2 regions of the Serinicoccus shuyuelongi genome follow, and region 1 is predicted to be linked to the other one. Evidence: predicted binding sites of a transcription regulator. Region 1 holds the regulator's gene; the other holds the start of a gene.
The links. Region 1 encodes LexA, which represses DNA repair genes until DNA is damaged. Its sites were predicted from a motif close to TCGAACANNTGTTCGA; they were not measured.
Positions count from the first base shown of each region.

Region 2: ruvC (crossover junction endodeoxyribonuclease RuvC) is a predicted target of LexA. The motif match lies at 1,862-1,877, and genes of this name have one in related genera.

Region 1 is NZ_JBJFZU010000005.1:12,745-16,932, forward strand. Features, by position in the region: gene ACI3EY_RS07755 (glycoside hydrolase family 65 protein) at 1-805, shown strand, start outside; gene ACI3EY_RS07760 (hypothetical protein) at 880-1,515, shown strand; gene ACI3EY_RS07765 (LysM peptidoglycan-binding domain-containing protein) at 1,523-1,909, opposite strand; gene lexA (transcriptional repressor LexA) at 2,170-2,889, shown strand; gene ACI3EY_RS07775 (PRC-barrel domain-containing protein) at 2,956-3,318, opposite strand; gene ACI3EY_RS07780 (Sir2 family NAD-dependent protein deacetylase) at 3,374-4,188, opposite strand, start outside.
Region 2 is NZ_JBJFZU010000004.1:73,421-77,608, reverse strand. Features, by position in the region: gene ACI3EY_RS06670 (cell wall-binding repeat-containing protein) at 1-722, opposite strand, end outside; gene ACI3EY_RS06665 (YebC/PmpR family DNA-binding transcriptional regulator) at 998-1,765, shown strand; gene ruvC (crossover junction endodeoxyribonuclease RuvC) at 1,915-2,568, shown strand; gene ruvA (Holliday junction branch migration protein RuvA) at 2,565-3,170, shown strand; gene ruvB (Holliday junction branch migration DNA helicase RuvB) at 3,167-4,188, shown strand, end outside.

The DNA.
Region 1 (4,188 bases):
CCTGGAGCGTGAGGTCTGGGACCTGGACGCCACGCCCGCCCACACCCGGCCGCTGCTGCTGCACTACCACCCGCTGGTGATCTACCGCTTCCAGGTGCTCAAGCAGGCCGACGTCGTGCTGGCGCTCTACCTCGCCGGGGACGCCTTCACGGCCGAGCAGAAGCTGGCCGATTTCGACTACTACGACCCGATCACCACCGGGGACTCCACCCTGTCCGCGGTGGTCCAGTCGATCGTCGCGGCCGAGGTCGGTTACCACGACCTGGCGCTGCGCTACTTCTACGCCGGCCTCTTCGTCGACCTCGCGGACGGTCACGGCAACGCCTCCGACGGGGTGCACGTCGCCTCCACCGGTGGGGTGTGGAGCGCCCTGGTCGCGGGCTTCGGCGGGATGCGTGACCACGACGGGGAGCTGACGCTCGACCCGCGGCTCCCGGACTCCTGGACCGGGATCACCTGGCGTATGCGCTGGCATGGGTCCCGGCTGCGCGTCACCGTCGGACAGCAGGCGGTGCTGCTCGCGGTCGAGGTCGGTGGACCCGTCGACCTGAGCGTGCGGGGCAGCACGGTCCATGTCGGCAGCGAGGAGGTGCGGGTGGAGCTCGACGGGCACGGGCCCCGGCGCGCAGGCGGCCCGCGGGCGCCCGCGGTGGCCAGCGGCATACCCACCCACCGGTCCGCGGACGGCGCGTCCCGCAGCGGCGTGGTCCCGCACAGCTGGTCCGCGACCGACGGGGCCGAGGACGGCCCCTCGGCACCGGTGAACCGGCCCCACACCGAGGACCCGCCGACGGCCCACCCCTGAGGATGAGGTGCCGCTGACGGTCGGCGCCCCGCGTCCGGCTTGGCCCGTGCGGGGCGCTGTGGTCGGATGGGGGCATGACTGACCCGACCGACATGCCGTTCCAGGGGGACTCCGACCAGCCTCGCGAGTCGATCTACGAGGGTCGGCGGCCGAAGAAGGACACGGGCTCGCAGCACGGCACGGACCCGGCGGCGGACGGTTCGGCCCCTCGCCCGGGGCCCTCCACCACCCGACTGGGGATGCTGGCGGACCCGGAGGAGACGGAGACCGACATCCTGGCGGCGCGCGTCGCGGGACCGCACGACCAGGAGGGGATGACCGCGCTCTGGCGGGCCACCATGGACCTGGGTCACTGGTGGTTCGTCGCGGTCGGCGAGCCCGGTGCGGAGTCTCCCGCAGCGGCCCAGATCGACGACCAGCTGATGCTGCTCACGTTCACCAGCGCGGAGCGGGCCCGGCACTTCGCCGTGCAGAACGAGATGATCGGCGCGGACGAGGACCTACGGGCGATCGCCCTGGCACCCGCCGAGGTGGTCGACTCGGCTCAGACCTACAGCGAGGCCGGCATCGGCGGGTTGATGTTCGACCCGCATCTCGCGGGCTACTTCATGCCCTCCGAGCAGCTGCCCGTCGTGTGGGACGCGCTGGGCGGCGACGTGGACGGGGACTCGGACACACCGGTGGACGCGCCGCGCCCGTCCGGCTCCTGACAACCGGTCAGCGACCGGGGATGACGAGTTCCTGACCCACGGCGATCGAGGTACCGCTCAGGCGGTTCGCCTGCTGGATGTCGGCGATCGCCTGGCTGAGCGGCAGTCCGGGCAGGTGCTCCTGCGCGACCTGCGAGAGCGTGGTGCCCGGTTCCACGACGACGGAGGACGCCGCGCTCGCCGGGCCCATGACGCCGACGCTGAAGAGCGTCGCCGCGAGCACGGCCACCGCCAGCGCGACCGTGGCCGTGATCGCCAACCGACCGCGCCGGGTCAGGTGGAGCGAGGACGTCCCGGCCGGGGACGTGGCGACCACCCTGCGGGTGGACGTGCTCCATCCGCGCCCGACCTCGGGCAGCGGGACGGAGATGAAGCTCGCGGTGGCAGTGCTCATGCTGATCACCTTCCTCGTGGCGGTGCTCACCGGACAGCTGTCCGATAGCACGTCTGTTCCATGTGTAGCACACCCGTACGATGCATGTCGACACGCGGGCCGAACAGGTGTTTGCCTCCGGTGTCGTGCCCCCGTAGGCTGTATTCATGTCAGGGACTCAACCACCCGCCACTGACATACCCTCTGACCAGGGACGATGCCTCAGCACCGGACCGCACGAGGGACGCCGAGGGTGGGACCCGAGCAAGGGGATGGAGAGCATGGCCACGATCCACGAGATGCCGGACCGGGACGGCGGCGCGGCGCTGACGAACCGGCAACGCCGTGTGCTGGACGTCATCCGGGACGCGATCGACCACCGCGGCTACCCGCCGAGCCTGCGTGAGATCGGGGACGCGGTCGGACTGACCTCACCGAGCTCGGTCGCGCACCAGCTGAAGATGCTGGAGCGCAAGGGCTTCCTCCGCCGCGACCCGCACCGTCCGCGCGCCATCGAGGTCGTGCACCCCGGCGGCGAAGGCCCCGGTTACCGCCGCGGTGACGGCGAGGGTGCGACCGCGCCGGATGCCGGCTTCGACGAGACCGGGATCGGCGACGACCGCCCCCGCCCCTCCTACGTCCCGCTGGTCGGCAGGATCGCGGCGGGTGGCCCGATCCTGGCCGAGGAGGCCGTGGAGGACGTCTTCCCCCTCCCCCGTCAGCTGGTCGGGGACGGCGAGCTCTTCCTGCTGAAGGTGGTCGGCGACTCCATGGTGGACGCCGCCATCTGCGACGGGGACTGGGTCGTGGTACGCCGGCAGCCGACCGCGGTCAACGGGGAGATCGTCGCGGCGATGCTGGACAACGAGGCCACCGTCAAGACCTACCGCCACCGGGACGGCAAGACCTGGCTGATCCCGCACAACCCGGCCTACGAGCCGATCGACGGTGACCACGCCGTGATCCTCGGCAAGGTGACGGCGGTCCTGCGCCGCGTCTGAGCGGCTCCACGATCGCGGCGCCCGTCCCGGCCCCTCCATCCTCTGGCCGGGGCGGGCGTCGTCGCGTCATGCCGAGGGGGCCGGCCCCTCCTCCACGGCGTAGTAGTCGTAGAGCTCCTCCTCCTCGTCCTCGTTGAGGTGCCCGTCGCACGCGATCTCCGGCGCCCCCTTGAGCATCTCCACCGGGTAGGGCACCCGCACCTGTCGGTCCTCGACGACGGCGTTGGCGACCGGGCAGAAGATCTTCCGGCCGCCGAGCAAGCCGGTGCGCACCGTGATCCAGGCCGGTTCCCCGGTGCCGTTGTCCAGGTAGACCTGGTCGAGCCGGCCCACCTTGTGACCGTCCTGGTCCACGACCTCGGCGTCGTACAGCTCGCCGAGCTGCTCGTAGCTGACCACGACGACCTCCTCGTCCGTCTCGTCCTGCACGTGGGCGACCCGGACCGTGCGGTCCCCCGGCCCCGGCCGGGTGGTCGCCGTCAGCCTAGCGACCCAGGTCCGTGACCAGCCGACCCAGGACGTCCCCGACGAGGGCGTCGAGCTGCACGGTGGCCTCGGCGTCCCCCCGGGTGGGACCGCGGGTCACGACCACCACGGGTATGCCCTCCCGCGCCGCCCGCCGCACGAACCGGTAGCCGCTCATCACCCGCAGCGAGGACCCGAGCACGAGCAGGCACCGGGCCTCGTGCACCAGCTCGAAGGCCACCTCGACCAGCTCGCGCGGCACCGAGCCGCCGAAGAAGACCACGTCCGGCTTGAGCCGGTCGCCACCGCAGACCGAGCACCTGGGCGTGCGGAAACCCGCCACCAGGTCCTCGGGCAGGGCGACGTCACCGTCGGGACGGACCTCGCCGGCGGTGTCCACGTGGGCCAGGAAGCCCGGGTTCGCGACGTCCAGCCACTCGTGCACCTGCCCGCGTCCGGTGGGCTCCCCGCAGTCGAGACAGACCACCCGGGTCAGGGTGCCGTGCAGCTCGAGCACCCGTCGACAGCCGGCCTGCTGGTGCAGCCCGTCCACGTTCTGGGTGATCACGTGGCTCAGCAGCCCGGCCGCCTCGAGGTCGGCGACGGCGCGGTGCGCCGCGTTGGGGCTGGCCCCGGCGAACCTGCTCCAGCCCGCGTAGGCACGGGCCCAGTAGCGCTGGCGCGCCTCCGCGGAGGTGACGAAGTCGCCGTGCTGCATCGGGGTCACCCGCCGGGTGCCATCCGGTCCCCGGTAGTCCGGGATCCCGCTCGCGGTGGACATCCCCGCCCCGGTCAGCGCCACCACCGCGCCACCGGCGAGCAGGTCACGGGCCC
Region 2 (4,188 bases), on a different contig from region 1:
TACTGCTGCATCGGCAGGTGGTTGACGGTGGTCAGCGTCGCGCTGCCGGTATGGGTGGCGGTCACCGCACCCCGGTAGACCCGCTGGCTGCCGCCGGGCAGCCGCAGGTCGACGGTGCCCTCGCCGGGTGAGCTGAAGGTGATCGGGCACCGGCGGGAGAGTCCCGAGGGCCAGTGGGCCGACCAGCTGCTGCCGTTGTAGCCCTCCAGGACGCAGGAGGTGGCCGCGGACCCGGTGGCCCGGACGCGCCACTGGCTGCGGCCCTCCGGGAGCGCGTAGGTCGTGCCGCCCGGGGCCGCTCCCACCCGCAGCCCGGTGCGGTGCGAGACCTGGGTGGTGCCGTCGTTGTCGATGGTGATGCCGACCCGCAGGGTGCGGTTCGGACGGGTCTCGACGCGCGTTCCAGGGTAGTAGAAGGCGAGGATCTGCTCGTGCGTGCGGCCCTGCAGCCCGGCGCCGTGCGCTCCCCACTGGGACATCCCGATCCGGTGCCCGAACCCGCCGCCGGTGACCCGGTAGATCCCGTCCGCCGGGACCGGGTATGCCTCCGCTCCCGGCTGCGGCGCGGGGAGGCCGGTGGCGTCGGTCACCACGACCTCCTCGCCCAGCTCCTCCAGGCTCTGGGCGGGCGGGGCGGCCTCGGTGGTCTGGGTGAAGGGGACCTGCGCCTCGTCGGCCTCGGGGGACAACGGCTGGGCTGCGACCGGAAGCCCGGAGGTCACCCCGAGAACGGCAAGAAGAATGGCAGCAAGAAAGCGGCGTCGCACGATGGGCTCCAGAAGAAGAATGGGTCGAGGGGACGGCTCGACAGGCATATCGTATGTGGCTATTGGTCAAGGTGGGGTAAAAGAGGTTCGGGGCCCGGGGGAGGGGCGCGGTAGCCTGGGCCGACCTGGCCGGCGACCCGGCCCCGCAGGGCCTGTGCGGTGCCGCGAGGGCCGGACACCCGTGACGTGCGGCGCCGCGGCGCCACCGAGACGACGAAGGTAGGACATCGATGAGCGGTCACTCCAAGTGGGCGACGACGAAGCACAAGAAGGCGGCGATCGACGCCAAGCGCGCGAAGCTGTTCGCGAAGCTGATCAAGAACATCGAGGTCGCGGCCCGCACGGGGGGCGGGGACATGGCCGGGAACCCGACGCTCTTCGACGCGGTCCAGAAGGCGAAGAAGAGCTCGGTGCCCAACGACAACATCGACCGTGCGGTCAAGCGCGGCTCGGGTGCCGAGGCCGGCGGCGCCAGCTACGAGGCGCTGGTCTACGAGGGGTATGCCCCGGGCGGGGTCGCCCTCTACATCGAGTGCCTGACCGACAACAAGAACCGGGCCGTGATGGAGGTCCGCACCGCGCTCAGCCGCAACGGCGGGTCGATGGCGGACAGCGGGTCGGTGGCCTACCTCTTCGAGCGCAAGGGGCAGGTGGTCGTCCCCAAGGAGCAGGAGGGTGGCCAGGCCACCGAGGACTCGCTGCTGGAGACGGTGCTGGAGTCCGGGGCCGACGCGGTCGAGGACCTGGGCGACTCCTTCGAGATCCTCTCCGAGGCCGGTGACGTGGTCGCGGTCCGCACCGCCCTGCAGGGCGCCGGTGTCGACTACGACTCCGCCGAGGTGACCTTCGTGCCGAGCATGCAGGTGCCGCTGGACGCCGACGGGGCGCGCAAGGTGATCCGCGTCGTGGACGCGCTCGAGGACTGCGACGACGTGCAGAACGTCTACTCCAACGCCGACATCTCGGACGAGGTGCTGGCCGAGCTCGACGAGGACTGACACGACGGGACGCCCGGTCCGGCACGACGGGACGCCCGGTGCGGGTGGGTGCGTGTCGCGCCGGGGCCGGGCGGGCTCCGGTGGGTAGCGTGAGGTCCGAACATCTGTCCGACGACCGTCCATCACCTGCCGCCCGGGAGGAACGACCCATGCGCGTGCTCGGCGTCGACCCCGGCCTGACCCGGTGCGGTCTCGGTGTCGTCGAGGGGCTGCCGGGTCGGCGACTGCGGCTGATCGAGGTGGGTGTCGTGCGCACCCCCTCCACGGACGAGCCGCAGGAGCGGCTGCTCACCCTGCAGACCGAGATCGACGAGTGGATCGCCCGGACCCGTCCGGACGCGGTCGCGGTCGAGCGGGTCTTCGCCAGCACCAGGAACAGCAGCATCATGGGCGTCGCCCAGGCCTCTGCGGTCCCGATGCTCGCGGCCGCCCGGCTGGGGCTGAGCCTGGCGATGCACACCCCCTCGGAGGTGAAGGCCGCCGTCACCGGGAACGGCCGCGCCGACAAGGGCCAGGTGACCAGGATGGTGACGCGCATCCTGGCGCTGGAGGAGGCGCCCCGCCCCGCCGATGCCGCCGACGCCCTGGCGCTGGCCATCTGCCACCTGTGGCGGGGCGGTGCCGAGGCCCTGCTCGAGGGCGCGGCCGGGTCCTCGAACCGCATCCAGGAGGCGGAGCAGGAGGCAGCCCGGGCCGCCCCCAACCGGCTGGCCCAGCTGCACGCGCAGCACCGCACCGCGGCCCGCTCCGCCCTCTCCCGCGCCAGTCGCACCACCACCACCCCCAGGAGGACCAGCCCGTGATCGCCTCTGTCCGCGGACCGGTCCGCCACGTCGGCCTCGACCACCTCGTCGTCGAGGTCGGTGGGGTCGGGCTGCTGCTGCACACCACCCCCGCCACCGCCGCGGACGCCCGGGTCGGCCAGGACGTGACCCTGGAGTCGACGCTGGTGGTGCGGGAGGAGTCGTTGACGCTCTACGGGTTCGCCGACACCGCCGCCAAGGCGCTCTTCGAGCAGCTGCAGACGGTCAGCGGGGTGGGGCCACGGCTGGCGATGGCGATGCTGGCCGTGCACACCCCCGACGCGGTGCGCAGCGCCCTGGCGCACGGCGACCTGGTGGCCCTGACCAAGGTGCCCGGCATCGGCCGCAAGTCGGCCGAACGGCTCGTCCTCGAGCTCAAGGACAAGATCCTGGCGGTGGGCCTTGACCCGACCGCCCCCGGCACCTCCAGCACCGGGACGTCCGGCTCCGACGCGGTCACCGGGCAGGTCCGTGACGCGCTGCAGGGCCTGGGCTGGACGACGAAGCAGGCCGACACGGCCCTGGCCGCCGTCGCCGAGGACGGTGCGCCGACCGACGTCGCCGCGCTGCTCCGGGCGACGCTGCGGGAGCTCGGCCGGTGACCCCGTACGAGGACGGCTCCAGCGAGGTCGACCTGCCGGAGGAGACGCCCGGGCGGGTGGTGGACCCGGCCGGCACCGACGACGAGCGGCGCATCGAGGCGGCCCTGCGGCCGCGCCGGCTGGCGGAGTTTCCGGGACAGCATCGGGTGCGGGACCAGCTCGGGCTGGTGCTGGAGGCGGCCCGTCGCCGGGGCGCCCCGCCGGACCACGTGCTGCTCTCCGGCCCGCCCGGTCTGGGGAAGACCACCCTGGCGATGATCATCGCCGGTGAGCTGGAGCAGCCCATCCGGATCACCAGCGGCCCGGCGATCCAGCACGCGGGAGACCTCGCGGCGGTGCTCTCCTCGCTGGTCGAGGGGGAGGTGCTGTTCCTGGACGAGATCCACCGGATGTCCCGACCCGCCGAGGAGATGCTCTACCTGGCGATGGAGGACTTCCGGGTGGACGTGATCGTCGGCAAGGGGCCGGGTGCCACCGCGATCCCGCTGGAGCTGCCCCCGTTCACCGTGGTCGGGGCCACCACCCGGGCAGGCCTGCTGCCCGCGCCGCTGCGGGACCGTTTCGGCTTCACCGGGCACCTCGACTACTACGCGACGGCCGACCTGGTGACGATCCTGCACCGCAACGCCGAGCTGCTGGAGATCGCGGCCGACGAGCCGGGGATCGTGCAGATCGCGAGCCGGTCCCGGGGGACGCCACGGATCGCCAACCGGCTGCTCCGGCGGGTGCGCGACTGGGCCCAGGTGCACGGCCAGAACATCGTCGACGAACCGGCCGCCCGTCAGGCCCTGGCGCTCTTCGACGTCGACCAGCTGGGTCTGGACCGCCTCGACCGGGCGGTGCTGGAGGCGCTGTGTACCCGTTTCGGTGGCGGCCCGGTGGGGCTGTCCACGCTGGCGGTGGCCGTCGGCGAGGAGCCGGACACGGTGGAGACCGTCGCCGAGCCGTACCTGGTCCGCGAGGGCTTCATGATCCGGACCCCACGGGGGCGTGCGGCCAGCCCGGCCGCGTGGCAGCA